2 regions of the Microbacterium azadirachtae genome follow, and region 2 is predicted to be linked to the other one. Evidence: predicted binding sites of a transcription regulator. Region 2 holds the regulator's gene; the other holds the start of a gene.
The links. Region 2 encodes HrcA, which represses chaperone genes, less so after heat shock. Its sites were predicted from a motif close to TTNGCACTCGNNNNNNNCGAGTGCNAA; they were not measured.
Positions count from the first base shown of each region.

Region 1 (7,691 bases), 1.0 Mb from region 2:
GGAGCCGAACTGCACGCCGCCGTCGGCGAGGTCGGCGGCGAAGAGGTTCATCGCGGGGGAGCCGATGAAGCCGGCGACGAACACGTTGCTCGGGTTCTCGTACAGGTCGCGTGGCGAGCCGACCTGCTGCAGCAGGCCGTCCTTGAGCACGGCGATGCGGTCGCCCATCGTGAGCGCCTCGGTCTGGTCGTGCGTCACGTAGACGGTGGTGACGCCGAGGCGGCGCTGCAGGGACGCGATCTGGGTGCGGGTCTGCACGCGGAGCTTCGCGTCGAGGTTCGACAGCGGCTCGTCCATGAGGAACACCTGCGGCTGACGCACGATCGCGCGACCCATGGCGACGCGCTGACGCTGACCGCCGGAGAGCGCCTTCGGCTTGCGGGTGAGGTACTGCTCCAGGTCGAGGAGCTTGGCGGCCTCGAGCACGCGGGCGGCACGCTCCTCCTTGCCGACGCCGGCGATCTTGAGCGCGAAGCCCATGTTCTCGGCGACGGTCATGTGCGGGTACAGGGCGTAGTTCTGGAACACCATCGCGATGTCGCGGTCCTTGGGCGGGACGTCGGTGACGTCGCGGTCGCCGATGAGGATGCGGCCCGCGTTGACCTCTTCGAGGCCGGCGAGCATGCGCAGCGAGGTGGACTTTCCGCAGCCGGAGGGGCCGACCAGAACCAGGAACTCGCCGTCGGCGATCTCGATGTTCAGCTTGTCGACCGCGGGGCGGGTGCCGCCGGGGTAGAGCCGGGTGGCCTCGTCGAAGGTCACGGTTGCCATTGTCTTCTCCTTCACCGGCAGGTACGTGCCGGACGATCCGTAGTGAAAAAGCGACGAGGGTGAGCCCGCCGTGGCCCGCCGTCGGGCCGCGTTCAGTATGACATGCGCCGTCCGGGGAGGTCTATCCCCGTGAAGCGCTTTCCGCTTCCGGGCTCGCAGGGAGCGGCCAGTCCTCGTCTGGGCATTTCTCAGCCTGCCTGGCTAGCATCGAACCCGTGCCGTGCCGCGCCCGTTGGCGGTCGGACGCCGGGATGGCCCATCCCCAGGAACCAAGAGGAACGATGTCGAGCGACGAAACGCCGAACGTCCCCACGCCCTCGCACTCGCGTGCGGCCGTGCGGGAGAAGGCCCAGCAGGTGAACGCCCAGCAGTCCCGCGCCCGGATCATGCGACGCGTGATCATCGCCGTGGTCGCGATCGTCGTCGTCGGCGCCGCCGGCGGCGCCGTGGCGTGGGCCGTGGGGTCGGCGGTGTCGAAGCCCTCGCTCAGCCCGTCGAACCTGAAGGACGACGGCGTCGAGGTCACGAAGGGCGACCTCGCGTCGGCCCGCGCCGCCTCCACTCCGACGCCCAGCCCGAGCAGCGCCGCCGCGCCGTCCGCGACCGCGTCGTCGACGCCGACCCCGGATCCGACGTCTTCGTCCGGCCCGGTGGACATCCACGTGTACGTCGACTACCTCTCGCCGGGGGCCGGCGACTTCGAGCGCGCGAACGCCAAGCAGCTCGCGACGTGGGTCGACCAGGAAGCGGCCACCGTGACCTACCACCCGGTCGCGCTGCTCACGGCCAACTCCAACGGCACCAAGTACTCGCTGCGCGCGGCGTCCGCCGCGGCCTGCGTCGCAGCGCGGCAGCCCGACGTCTTCTACGCCTACAACCACGCCCTGCTGATCGATCAGCCCAAGCAGGACACGGACGGCAAGAGCGACAAGGAGCTCGTGAAGCTCGCGGTCGACAGCGGCGTCAAGGACGTGGAGGGCATGCGCGGGTGCGTCGAGGACGGCACCTACGACTCCTGGGTCAAGGATGTGACGCAGCGAGCCGTCGACGGGCCGCTGCCCGGCTCGAAGAAGGCCGCGCTGAGCGGCGCGCCGACGATCGTCGTGAACGGCCAGGTCTACGCCGGCTCCCTCACGGACGCCGCCGAGTTCAGCCAGTTCGTGCTGTCCGTGGCGAGCGACTCGTACTACGGGACGCCCGGTCCGACCATCACCCCCACGCCGAGCCCGACCGTCACGCCCTGATCCCAGGGCCGCACGGCGACCGGCCCTGCCGGGCGCTTGCTACGCTGTGGAGCGGTCGCGCCGTGGAGCGCGACCGCTGTACGCCTCCTTAGCTCATCTGGTAGAGCAGCGGCCTTGTAAACCGCAGGTGGCCGGTTCGAGTCCGGCAGGAGGCTCCGATCCCGTCCGGCGGGGCGCTCAGGGCGCCGACGTCATCGTGGCGGCCTGCACCCACCGGGTCGCGTCGGACGAGGCGAGCAGCGCCTCGTCCATCAGCTCACGCGTCGGCTCTCCGGTCAGCCAGTCGTTCGCGAACCCCGCGGGGATCAGCACCGGCATCCGGTCGTGGATCCCGGCCAGCCGCTCGGGCGCGGGCTGCATCACGATCGAATAGCAGGTGAACCAGGACCCGTCTTCGGCGCGGCCGCGCTGCGTCACCGCCGCCATGCCGAACAGCGCGCCGTCCAGTGCGAACTCGTGCCAGGTCTTCGACGGCTTCTGCATCTCGAACCAGCGCGTCGCGGGGACGATCGCCCGGCCGCGCAGCCCGCCGGGGCGCTCCTGCAGCCGTTCGGAGCGGGTGTTGATCGAGGGGAACCGCGAGGGTCTGCCGTCGATCAGGAAGCCCCACCACGCCTCCTCGAGCAGCGGAGCCGGATCGGAGGGCCGCAGGATCGGATTGAGGTTGCGCAGCAGCCGTCCGGTCGGTCGCACCGCCTCGTCGGCGTTGCGCCGCGCCCACGCGCGGATGCCCTCCATCAGTTCGTCGTCGGCCTCCTCGATCAGCTGCTGATCGCTGAACCGGGGATCCAGTCCGTAGCTCGCGCACATGGCTGGAGCGTACCGCGCGGCACCGACATCGGCGCGGCCGGCGGCGCATCCGCGCCGAGTAGGCTCGGGACGGTGATCGATCGCCCGCCGCGCCCGCCCCGTGCCGGCACCGCGCTGGCGCTCGGCGGAGCGGTCGCGATCGGCGCGATGACCGCGATCCAGGCGCGTGTGAACGGCCAGCTCGGCGTGCGGCTCGACAACGGCGTCCTCGCCGGCTGGGTGTCCTTCGCCGTGGGGCTGGTGCTGCTGAGCGTGCCGGTGCTGCTGCGCGGGTCCGGCCGGGCGGCCCTGGGCCGGGTGTGGCGCGGAGTGCGCAGCGGCGGCGTCCCCTGGTGGATGCTGCTCGGCGGCGCGTGCGGTGCGCTGACGGTGTCGACGCAGGGGCTGGTCGCCGGGGTCCTCGGCGTCGCACTGTTCACGGTCGGCGTCGTGGCGGGTCAGACCCTGCACGGCCTGCTGCTCGACCGGGTCGGCTTCGGTCCGGCCGGCGTGGTCGCCATCACTCCGGGGCGGCTGATCGGCGGACTGTGCGCCCTGGTCGCGGTCGGGTTCTCGCTGGGCGGCGACGTGCTCTCGCGCGCACCGCTGTGGATGCTCGTGCTGCCCTTCCTCACCGGCGCGGGCATCGCCTTCCAGTCGGCGGTGAACGGGCGCCTGGGGCAGCGCATCGCCTCGCCGCTCGGCGCCACGTACATCAGCTTCCTCGGCGGGGTGGTCGTGCTGTCCGCGTCCGTGGCCGTGAGCCTGGTGGTCAGGGGTGCACCGCACCCGCTCCCGACCGCGTTCCCCGGCGACCTCTGGCTGTACCTGGGCGGGCTGCTCGGCGCGGCCTACATCCTGCTGGGCGTCGTCATCGTGGCGCGCACCGGGGTGCTGCTGATGGGGCTGGGCGCCGTGCTCGGGCAGCTCGTCGTCTCGGTGCTGATCGACCTCTTCTGGCCTCCCGCGGCGGGTCCCGCGCCGTGGCAGGTCATCGGGATGGTGCTCGCCGCGGGCCTCTCCGTGCTGGTGGCGCTGCCCTGGCCGCGTCGGCGGCGCGAGAGCGGATCCGTCGAGCGCGGAGGGGCTGTCTAGCGCGGCAGCGCGGTCAGCAGCGGCTCCGGATCCACCGTGCGGCGGGAGCCGGGGGAGCGGTCGGGCTTGCCGCCCACGTAGAGCCAGCCGAGCAGCGCCTCGTCCTCGCCGAGCCCGTGCAGCGCGGCCACCTCGGGGCTGCGGGTGTAGTCGCCGGTGCGCCAGATGACGCCCCACCCGGCCTCGTCCAGCAGCAGGCTGAGCAGGTGCGCGACGCCCGAGGCGACGGCCTCCTGCTCCCACCGCGGCACCTTCTCGCTCGGCCGGTAGCTCGCGACCACGGCGATGAGCAGGGAGGCGCGCAGCGGCTTGGTCGAGGGCTCGTCGTCGCCGCGCACCCGGGAGATCGCCTCACCGAGGCGGATCCGGTCCTCTCCGCGCAGCTCGATCAGCCGCCAGGGCTGCAGCGAGGAGTGGTCCGCCACGCGGCCGGCCGCGGCGACGAGCGGGAGCAGCTGCTCGCGCGTCGGCGCCTCGGGGGTCACCTTCGACCAGGACTGCCGGCGACGGGCGGCCTCGAGAGCGCTCATGCCTCGGCGGCGCCCTCGTCCGGCTGGAAGGACAGCGCGATCGAGTTCATGCAGTAGCGGTCGCCCGTGGGGGTGCCGAAGCCGTCGGGGAACACGTGGCCGAGGTGCGAGCCGCACGCGGCGCAGCGCACCTCGGTGCGCACCATACCCAGGCTGGTGTCTTCGATGAGCTCCACGGCCTCGGGGCGGACCGACTCGTAGAAGCTCGGCCAGCCGCAGCCGGAGTCGAACTTGGTCCCGCTGCGGAAGAGCTCGGCACCGCACGCGCCGCACGTGTACAGGCCTGCGCGGTGCTCGTCGAGCAGCTCGCCCGTCCACGGCCGCTCCGTCGCGGCCTCGCGCAGCACGGCGTACTGCTGCGGGGCGAGCTCGGCACGCCATTCGGCATCGGTCTTGGTCACGCGGTGCGACATGGATCCTCCCGGGGTCGTTTCCATTCTCCCGCTTCCGCCGGCTCTGCGGGCCGCGCATCGGGCGCGTCGTCCCCGCCCTGCGGGCGTCGCAGACGTAGCCTGGGCAGGTGACCGACCTCCTCAGCGACCGCGAGCGCGAGATCCTGGAGTTCGAGGCCCGGCGTCCCGGGCACTCGAGCGCCAAGGAGGAGGCGATCCGCGGCGAGCTGCAGCTGACCCCGGCACGCTACTACCAGCTGCTGGACCGCGTCATCGACACGGAGCAGGCCCTGGCGGCGGATCCCATGCTCGTGCGCCGGCTGCGCCGGATCCGCGACGACGCCGCTGCGCGCCGGGCGGGCCGCACGGCTCTGTCCGCGGGCTGACCCGCGGCGGGTCGGCCTGTCGTTCAGGGAATCCGACGGGACCCGCCGGATAACATCATGGGATGCCACAATCCGCCCGCGACCGATTCGACGTGATCCCGCACGCGCAGGGACGCGTCGGCGCCCACCGTGCCGAGAACCCGGGCATGCGCGGCTGGTTCGTGCTGCTGTGGGCGGCGATCGCCACGGTGGTGCTGATCGCCGTCGGGATCTTCGCCGCGATGCTCACGATGGGCAAGATCGGCTTCGACCAGAGCGAGCCTCTGCCCTCGATCTCCCGCACCGCGACCTCGGCGCCGCCGGCGCTCGACACGACCTACGCGGTGTTCGTGCTCAACGCGACGGGCGTGAACGGGTTGGCGGCGGCGACGCGGGACACGATCGTCAACGCGGGCTTCGCCGCGGGCTCTGTGGCGCCGGGCGATGCCGACACGCAGGACTTCCCGACCACCACCGTCTACTACAAGACCGAGGCCGACAAGGCCCCTGCTCAGGCTCTGGCCACCCTCCTCGGCGCGACGAAGATCGCGCAGAGCGACCGCTACGGGGACGACGTGGTGCCCGGCCAGAAGCAGCTCACCGTGGTGATCGGCAGGGATCTCGCGAAGAACGCGCCCACGAGCGAGCCGACTCCCGCGGACACGGGCGGGGACGGCGCCACGGGCTGACCGCGGTGGTGCTCGCCGTGGCTTGCACTCTCAGGGGTCGAGTGCCAGACTGGGTTTAGCACTCGACTGATCTGAGTGCTAAACCCAATGTCTACGTCCAGGAGGGACGACAGAACTCATGGCAAAGATCATCGCTTTCGATGAGGAGGCCCGTCGCGGCCTCGAGCGCGGCCTGAACATCCTGGCCGACGCGGTCAAGGTGACCCTCGGCCCGCGCGGCCGCAACGTCGTGCTCGAGAAGAAGTGGGGCGCCCCCACCATCACGAACGACGGCGTGTCCATCGCCAAGGAGATCGAGCTCGACGACCCGTACGAGAAGATCGGTGCGGAGCTCGTCAAGGAGGTCGCCAAGAAGACCGACGACGTCGCCGGAGACGGCACCACCACCGCCACCGTCCTGGCTCAGGCGCTCGTCCGCGAGGGCCTGCGCAACGTCGCCGCCGGCGCCGACCCGATCAGCCTGAAGAAGGGCATCGAGAAGGCCGTCGCCGCCATCACCGCGGAGCTGCTCGCCAGCGCGAAGGAGATCGAGTCCAAGGAGGAGATCGCCGCCACCGCGTCCATCTCCGCCGCCGACCCGGCCATCGGCGAGCTCATCGCCGAGGCGATCGACAAGGTCGGCAAGGAGGGCGTCGTCACCGTCGAGGAGTCGCAGACCTTCGGCACCGAGCTCGAGCTCACCGAGGGCATGCGCTTCGACAAGGGCTACCTGAACCCCTACTTCGTCACGGACCCGGAGCGCCAGGAGGCCGTCTTCGAGGACCCGTACATCCTCATCGCGAACCAGAAGATCTCCAACATCAAGGACCTTCTGCCCGTCGTCGACAAGGTGATCCAGGACGGCAAGGAGCTCGTCATCATCGCCGAGGACGTCGAGGGCGAGGCTCTCGCGACGCTCGTGCTGAACAAGCTCAAGGGCATCTTCAAGTCCGTGGCCGTCAAGGCTCCGGGCTTCGGCGACCGCCGCAAGGCGCAGCTGCAGGACATCGCGATCCTCACCGGTGGCACCGTGATCACCGAGGAGGTCGGCCTCAAGCTCGAGAACACCACGCTCGCCGAGCTGGGCCGTGCGCGCAAGGTCATCGTCACCAAGGACGAGACCACGATCGTCGAGGGCGCCGGCGAGGCTTCCCAGATCGAGGGTCGCGTCACGCAGATCCGTCGCGAGATCGAGAACACCGACAGCGACTACGACCGCGAGAAGCTGCAGGAGCGCCTCGCCAAGCTCGCCGGCGGTGTGGCCGTCATCAAGGCGGGCGCGGCCACCGAGGTCGAGCTCAAGGAGCGCAAGCACCGTATCGAGGACGCCGTGCGCAACGCGAAGGCGGCCGTCGAGGAGGGCATCGTCCCCGGTGGTGGCGTCGCGCTGATCCAGTCCGGCACCAAGGCCCTCGCGGGTCTGGAGCTCTCGGGCGACGAGGCGACCGGCGCGAACATCGTGCGCGTCGCGATCGAGGCGCCGCTCAAGCAGATCGCCGTCAACGCGGGCCTCGAGGCCGGCGTCGTGGCGCACAAGGTCTCCGAGCTCCCCTCGGGCCAGGGCCTGAACGCGGCCACCGGCGAGTACGGCGACATGTTCGCACAGGGCATCATCGACCCGGCCAAGGTCACCCGTTCGGCGCTGCAGAACGCCGCGTCGATCGCCGGCCTGTTCCTCACCACCGAGGCGGTCGTGGCCGACAAGCCGGAGAAGGCCGCCGCTCCGATGGGCGACCCGTCCGGCGGCATGGACTTCTGAGTCCAGACCTCCATCGAGAAGGCCCCCGGGATCCGTCCCGGGGGCCTTCTCCGTCCCTGCAGGGCGATCCGCACCGCA
Region 1 is NZ_CP099706.1:2,636,678-2,644,368, reverse strand. It holds gene NFX31_RS12530 (ABC transporter ATP-binding protein) at 1-771, opposite strand, end outside; gene NFX31_RS12525 (DsbA family protein) at 1,053-2,015, shown strand; tRNA gene NFX31_RS12520 (tRNA-Thr) at 2,098-2,170, shown strand; gene NFX31_RS12515 (SOS response-associated peptidase) at 2,193-2,825, opposite strand; gene NFX31_RS12510 (DMT family transporter) at 2,940-3,899, shown strand; gene NFX31_RS12505 (nitroreductase family protein) at 3,896-4,429, opposite strand; gene msrB (peptide-methionine (R)-S-oxide reductase MsrB) at 4,426-4,842, opposite strand; gene NFX31_RS12495 (DUF3263 domain-containing protein) at 4,950-5,207, shown strand; gene NFX31_RS12490 (LytR C-terminal domain-containing protein) at 5,270-5,875, shown strand; gene groL (chaperonin GroEL) at 5,994-7,613, shown strand.
Region 1: groL (chaperonin GroEL) is a predicted target of HrcA. The motif match lies at 5,931-5,957, and genes of this name have one in related genera.

Region 2 (7,691 bases):
GGGCCGGGGCGGAGCCCGGCACGGCGCTCGGCCCGGTTGGCGAACTCCGACGCCTGCTCGCGCTCTGCGCGGGCGGCCGTGCGCTGCTCGTCGTATTCGGTGTACGCGTCCACGATCCTGCCGACCAGCGAGTGACGCACGACGTCGTCGCTGGTGAGCCGGGAGAAGTGGATGTCGTCGATGTCCTTCAGCACGCGGGTGACCACCCGCAGGCCCGACGCGCCCGTCGGCAGGTCGATCTGGGTGATGTCGCCCGTGACGACCATGCGCGTGCCGAAGCCGAGGCGGGTGAGGAACATCTTCATCTGCTCGGGAGTGGTGTTCTGCGCCTCGTCCAGCACCACGAAGGAGTCGTTGAGGGTGCGTCCGCGCATGTACGCGAGGGGCGCGACCTCGATCGTGCCGCTCGCCATGAGACGGGGCACGATCTCCGGATCCATCATCTCGTTGAGCGCGTCGTAGAGCGGACGCAGGTACGGGTCGATCTTGTCGGTCAGGGTGCCCGGCAGGAAGCCGAGCCGCTCCCCCGCCTCGACCGCCGGACGGGTCAGGATGATCCGCTCGACCTCCTTGCGCTGCAGCGCCTGGACGGCCTTCGCCATCGCGAGATACGTCTTGCCGGTTCCGGCGGGGCCGATGCCGAACACGATCGTGTTCTCGTCGATCGCGTCGACGTACTCCTTCTGGCCGAGGGTCTTGGGGCGGATGACGCGACCTCGGGTCGAGAGGATCGCCTCGCCGAGCACCTCGCTCGGGCGCACCCCCTCCCGCTCGAGCATGCGCGCGGACTGCGCGACGTCGCTCGGGTGCAGCGAATGCCCGGTGCGGGTCAGTTCGATGAGCTCGTCGACGAGCTTCTGCGCCGCGCGGACGGCCGCGGGGGCGCCGGTCAGGGTGACCTCGTTGCCGCGCACCAGCACGTCGACCTCGGGGTGCTCCTTCTCGAGCATGCGCAGGAGGCGGTCCTGCGGACCGAGCAGCTGCACCATCGCGACGCCGTCCACCTCGATGCGTGCGGTGGTGATCGATTCGGCCGTTTCGTCAGAAGCCAACGAGCTTGTTCTCCCCGAGGTTGCCGAGCACATGGGCGTGCACGTGGAAGACGGATTGCGCGACGCTCGCGCCGTTGTTGAAGATCAGCCGGTACTCACCGTTGGCGTGGTCGTCGGCGATCCGCTTGGCCGCGGCGACGAGCTTCGCCAGCAGGCCGGGATCCCCGGCGGCCAGCTCGGTGACGTCGCGGTACTGCTCGGACTTGGGGATCACGAGCACGTGCAGCGGCGCCTGCGGGTTGATGTCGCGGATCGCGAAGACGTCGTCGGTCTCCAGCAGGATCTCGCCGGGGATCTCCCCGTCCAGGATGCGGGTGAAGATCGAGGGTTCGCTCATGGGCTCAGTCTATCCGCGCGATGTCGCGGGACGGCGGACCTACCAGCGGCCCCGCGCCACGTTCAGCACCGCGATCGCGGCGGGGCCGGCCGTCGAGGTGCGCAGCACGGTGTCGCCGAGCAGCACGCGCTCCGCGCCCGCCGCCACGAGTCGCTCCACCTCTTCAGGCGCGATGCCTCCCTCGGGGCCGACGACGAGCACGACGTCGCGCTCGTCCGGTGCGATCGCCGAGAGCCGGACGGTCGCCGTCGGATCCAGGATCAGCACGCGCTGGGCCCCGGCGCGTCGCACGAGGTCGGCGGTGCCCTCGACCGCGGCGACCTCGGGGATCCACGACCGGTGCGCCTGCTTCGCCGCCTCGCGCACGATCGTCGCCCAGCGCTCGCGCCCCTTGGCCGCCTTCGCGCCCTCCCAGCGGGAGACGCTGCGGACCGCCTGCCACGGCACGATCTCATCCACGCCGAGCTCGCACGCCGCCTGCACGGCGAGCTCGTCGCGGTCGCCCTTCGCGAGCGCCTGCACCAGCACGATCCGCGGATCCGGTCGCGGGTCTTCGCGACGCGCCACCACGCGCACCTCGACGAGCGACGGCGCCGCGGAGGCGACCTCCCCCTCGAGCCAGACACCCGCGCCGTCGCCGAGGGTGATCGGCTCGCCGACCCGCACCCGGCGCACCACGGCGGCGTGCTTGGCCTCGGCGCCGGTGAGCGAGACGACGGATCCGGCCGTCGCCCCGGTCGCCTCAGGCGTCACGAAGTGCAGCGCCATGGCGTCAGCCGCGGAACCGGTCGCGCAGCTTGGAGAACAGCCCCTGGTGGAACTCGGCCAGCTTCGGCTCGGGAGCCTTGGTGCGCTTGGCGAAGTCCTCGATGAGCTGCCGCTGCTTGTGGTCGAGCTTCGTGGGCGTCAGCACCTGCACGCCGACCCGCAGGTCGCCGCGCTGGCTGCCGCGCAAGGGCGTGATGCCCCGGCCCTTGATCGTCAGCACATCGCCGGACTGGAGTCCCTGGCGGATCTCGAGCTCCACCGGGCCGTCGAGTGACTCGATCGTCGTCGTGGTGCCCAGGATGGCGTCGCTCATCGCGACCTCGAGGGTCGCCAGCAGGTCGTCGCCCTCGCGGCTGAAGCGCGGGTGCGGCGTGACCGTGACCTCGACGTACAGGTCTCCGTTCGGGCCGCCCGCACGCCCGACCTCGCCGGATCCGGGCAGCTGCAGGCGCAGACCCGTCTCGACGCCGGCGGGGATGTCGAGCCCGACCGTCCGGCGCGAACGCACCCGGCCCTGTCCGTTGCAGGTCTGGCACGGGAACGGGATCGTGGTTCCGAAGCCCTCGCACGAGCCGCACGGCGCGGTCGTGATGACGTTGCCGAGCAGGCTGCGCACCTGCTGCTGCACGTGACCGGATCCGCCGCAGATGTCGCAGGTGACGGGCGAGGTGCCCTCCGCGCAGCAGGATCCCTGGCACGTCTCGCAGAGCACGGCCGTGTCGACCTCGATGTCCCGGTGCACGCCGAACACGACGTCGGCGAGGTCCAGGGTCACGCGGACGAGGGCGTCCTGGCCGCGCTCCCGACGCGACCGGGGACGCGCTGCACGCGCCCCGCCGCCCCCGAAGAAGGTCTCGAAGATGTCGCCGAAGCCTCCGAACCCGCCGAAGCCGCCGTTGCCGTTCTGGTCGCCGCCCATGTCGTAGCGGCGCCGGGAGTCGGCGTCGCTGAGGACGTCGTAGGCGTGCGTCACGAGCTTGAACCGCTCCGCCGCCTCCTCGCTCGGGTTCACGTCGGGGTGCAGCTGCCGCGCGAGCCGCCGGTACGCCTTCTTGATCTCGTCCTCGCTCGCATCGCGCGAGACGCCGAGGACCTCGTAGTGATCCGTCACCATCGCCTTTCCGGGCCGCCTGCGGCGGCGTGTGTTCTGCGGCCGATCAGCGGCCGGACTCGTCTTCTTCGAGCAGCCGCGACAGGTAGCGGGCCACGGCCCGTGCCGCCGCGAGGTTGCTCTGATAGTCCATCCGGGTGGGGCCCATCACGCCGACGCGTGCGGTCCCCGAGTGGGTGAGATAGTCGCTCGCCACGATGGAGGCCTCGCCGAGGCCGAACGCGGCGTTCTCGGTGCCGATGCTCGCGGCGAGCCCGTGCTCGTCGACGCGCATCTCGCTCATGAGCCGCAGCAGCGTCACCTGCTCCTCGATCGCCTCGAGGAGCGGATGGATGCTCCCGCGGAAGTCGTGCTCGCGACGGGCCAGCGTCGCGGCGCCCGCCATCACCAGGCGCTCCTGCCGGAACTCGGCGAGCTCCTCGGCGACCGCCCGCAGCAGCGCCGCCCTCGCGGCGTCGACGCGCGGCCCGAACGCGGTCTCGCCCGCGTCCTGGACGCGTTCCGCGCCGCGCCGCACCGAGCGGCCGGTGAGGAGCTCGGTGACGCCGGCGCGCAGCAGTCCGACCTCGGACTCGTCGAGCTCGACCGGCAGGGGCACGATCCGCTGGGACACTCCGCCCGCATCCGTGACCAGCACGATGAGCAGGCGGTTGGGGGCGAGAGCGACGAGCTCCACGTGCGTGACGTGCGCGCGGGCGAAGGACGGATACTGCGCGAGCGCGACCTGACCGGTGAGGCGGGTGAGGACCCGGACCGTGCGCACCATGAGGTCGTCGAGGTCGGCAGGATCGGCGAGGAAGGCCGTGATCGCGCTGCGCTGGGCGGCCGAGAGCGGCCGCACCTGCGCGAGATGGTCGACGAACACGCGATAGCCCTTGTCGGTGGGCACGCGCCCCGACGAGGTGTGCGGCGCGGCGATGAGCTCCTCGTCTTCGAGCTGCGCCATGTCGTTGCGGATCGTCGCCGCGGACACGCCGAACGCATGGCGCTCGACGATCGACTTGCTGCCCACCGGCTCGTTCGTCTCGACGTAGTCCTCGACGATGGCGCGGAGCACCTGGAGTCCGCGTTCTGAGACCATCGCTCCTCCTCACCGCTGGCACTCGTACGTCCTGAGTGCCAATCCTATCCTGTCGACCCGGGTGCAGGCCGAGACACGACACTCCCTAGGATGTGCCCATGGATCACGAGGCCGTCCGCACCAGGATCTCCGCCGGCGAACTCGTCGGTCGCCGCAGCGACGGGATCGACCGCTATCTGGGCATCCCCTACGCGGCGGCGCCGTCGGGTCTTCGACGCTTCCGCGCCCCGGAGCCACCCGAGGCCTGGGCGCGCCCGCGCGAGGCCGTCGCCTTCGGGCCCACCGCCCCGCAGCTGCCCTACACCGGTGCGACGGCCGAGATCCTCGGGACCGTCCGCATCGACGGCGACGAGATCCTCACCGCGAACGTCTGGTCGCCCGCCGGGGCGACCGGGGCGCCCGTGGTGCTGTGGATCCACGGCGGCGCGCTCGAGCGCGGCACCGCGGCCCTCTCGCTCTACGACGGCACGAGCTTCGCGCGGGACGGCATCGTGTTCGTCAGCATCAACTACCGGCTGGGCTCCGAGGGATTCTCGGTGCTCGACGACGCCCCGCGCAACCTCGGCCTGCAGGACGCGGTCGCCGCGCTGCACTGGGTGCGCGCGGAGATCGCCGCCTTCGGCGGGGATCCCGACCGGATCACCCTCATGGGGGAATCCGCCGGCGGGGCCCTCGTCGCCGCCCTGCTCGCCAGGGAGGACACCCGGGCGCTCGTCCGGGGCGGGATCGTGCAGTCCGGACCGCTGCAGGCGCAGACCGCGAAGCGCGGCGGCAGGGTGACGCGCCGCCTCGCGAAGCTCCTCGAGGTCGCCCCGACCCGCGCCGCGTTCTCCGCGCTCACGCCGGAGGCCTTGCTCGACGCGCGCCGGACCCAGTCCGCGGGCTCCTCGCCGCTCGGCGGCGCTCCCGGCTTCCAACTCATCCTCGACCAGGACTCGCTGCCGCGCTCGCCGCAGGAGGCGCTCGCCGACGCGGACGTGCCCCTCCTGATCGGCACCAACACGGACGAATACCGGCTGTGGTTCCCGCCGGCGGCGCTCGACGCGATCCGCCCGTCCCAGCTGCTGCTGGCCCGGCTCGCCTTGCGGATCCGGGCGGCGGCCGTCCGCGCCGTTCGCGCGGACCACCCCGGCGCGAGCACGGGCGAGGTGTTCGGCCAGCTCGCGACGGACCTGCTGCTGCGCGCCCCGGCGACGCGGGTGGCGCGTGCGCGCAGGGCGCCGACGTTCCTGTACGAGTTCTCGTGGCCGAGCCCGGTGCGCGACCTGCGCGCGGCGCACGCGCTGGAGATCCCGTTCGTGTTCGACGGGCTCGCGGATCCGGAGACGGCGAAGATCGCGGGCACGACCCCGCCGCAGCGGCTCGCCACGGCGATGCACGCGGCCTGGGTGCGATTCATCCGCGACGGGGATCCGGGCTGGCCCGCGTTCGATGCGCAGCGCACGACGGCGCTGTTCGACGGGCTCGGCGACGGCCCGATCGTCGGCCCGCAGCGGCGCACCGCCGCGGTGGATCTGCTTCCGGCCGAGAGGGGCTGACGGCGTCGCCGCCCGCGCGGGACGGCGTCAGTCGGTCAGGGCGCGCACCACCGCGTCGGCGAGCAGGCGTCCCCGCCGCGTGAGCACGAGGGTGCCGCGCAGCGCAGCGCCGGCATCGACCAGGCCGTCGGCGATCAGGCCCGCGACCCTGGTCCGCGCGTCGGCCGCGAGCGCGTCGAGCGGGAGCCCCTCGGCCATCCGCGAGCGCAGCAGGATCCGTTCGAGCTGTGCGGCCTCCGCGTCGGGGCGCTCGGTGCCGGCCGCCGGCGACTCGCCCATCGCGAGGCGCTGCGCATACGCCGCGGGATGCTTGACGTTCCACCACCGCAGTCCGGCGACGTGGCTGTGCGCCCCGGGCCCGAAGCCCCACCAGTCGGTGCCGCGCCAGTACGCCATGTTGTGCCGCGACCGCTGATCCCACTCCCCCGGAGCAGCGCCCGTCACGGCGCGTCGCGCCCAGTTGCTCACCTCGTACCAGTCGAACCCCGCGTCCGCCAGCACGGCGTCGGCGAGCTCGTACATGTCGGCCTGCAGGTCGTCGTCGGGGGCGGGCACCTCGCCGCGGCGGATCTGGCGCGCGAGCTTGGTGCCGTCCTCGATGATGAGCGCGTAGGCGGAGATGTGATCCGGATCCAGGTCGACGGCGGTCGTGAGCGACGCACGCCAGTCGTCCAGGGACTCCCCCGGCGCTCCGTAGATGAGGTCGACGCTGACGGCGAGCCCGGCCGAGCGGGCCGCGTCCACGGCGGTGCGGACGTTCTCCGGGCGATGCGTGCGGTCGAGCGCCGCGAGCACATGCGGCACCGCCGACTGCATTCCGATCGACATCCGCGTGACCCCGGCCTCGGCGAGCTCGCGCGCGACCGCGGGGGTGACCGTGTCCGGGTTGGCCTCGACCGTGACCTCGGCGCCGCCGACGATGCCGAACGCGTCGACGGCCGCGCGGAGCATGCGCCCGAGGTCACCCGCCGGCAGCAGCGTCGGGGTGCCGCCGCCGAAGAACACGGTGCTCAGAGGACGCAGCGGGCCGCGCTCCGCGAGGACCTCGCGGGCGAGGGCGATCTCCTGGATCAGCGTGTCGGCGTAGGCGTCCTGGCGCGCCCCGCGCAGCTCGGACGCCGTATAGGTGTTGAAGTCGCAGTAGCCGCAGCGCACCCGGCAGAACGGCACGTGCAGGTACGCGGAGAACGCGGACTCGGGCTCGATCCGCAGGTCGGCGGGCAGCCGCCCGTCCGCCGGCGCCGGATCCCCGAGCGGGAGCGGGCCGGCCATCAGGACCGCGCCATCAGACGGGCGTCGCGTACAGCGGGGAGATCGCGCGCAGGTAGCGGGCGAACAGCTCGCGCCGGCGGCGCTTCACGAGGTAGGGAAAGCTCCGGTACAGGAAGCTGTTGGGCCGGTCGAAGGCGCGCACCGTGAACCACACCTCGTCGGCGTCGTTCCACTCGATGTCGAAGGACTCCTCGCCGCTCACCACGGAGCCGGCGACCGTGCCGAGCACGAATCCGATCCGATGCGTCTGCTCGGTCACGGAGATCACCCGCAGCTCCGCGTCGGCGCGCATGCCGCCGACACGGCCGTGCAGCTTCAGGGTCATACCGGGACCCGCCCAGGGCGTGCCGTCCTCGTCGTAGCGGGGTTCGATCTCGGTGCTGCTCGGCGCGACGGGATGCCCCTCCGCATCGAAGCTCACGCCGGCATAGCCGGGGCTCGAGGCGGGGCGCACATCCGTGAGCTGCAGTCCGGCCGCGCGCTGGGCCGTCCAGGACAGCAGGGCGTCGCCCGCCGTGCGGAACCGTTCCTC
Region 2 is NZ_CP099706.1:1,597,259-1,604,949, reverse strand. It holds gene NFX31_RS07575 (PhoH family protein) at 1-989, opposite strand, end outside; gene NFX31_RS07570 (HIT domain-containing protein) at 1,042-1,389, opposite strand; gene NFX31_RS07565 (16S rRNA (uracil(1498)-N(3))-methyltransferase) at 1,429-2,157, opposite strand; gene dnaJ (molecular chaperone DnaJ) at 2,162-3,268, opposite strand; gene hrcA (heat-inducible transcriptional repressor HrcA) at 3,315-4,349, opposite strand; gene NFX31_RS07550 (carboxylesterase/lipase family protein) at 4,448-5,887, shown strand; gene hemW (radical SAM family heme chaperone HemW) at 5,915-7,159, opposite strand; gene NFX31_RS07540 (DUF1990 family protein) at 7,173-7,691, opposite strand, start outside.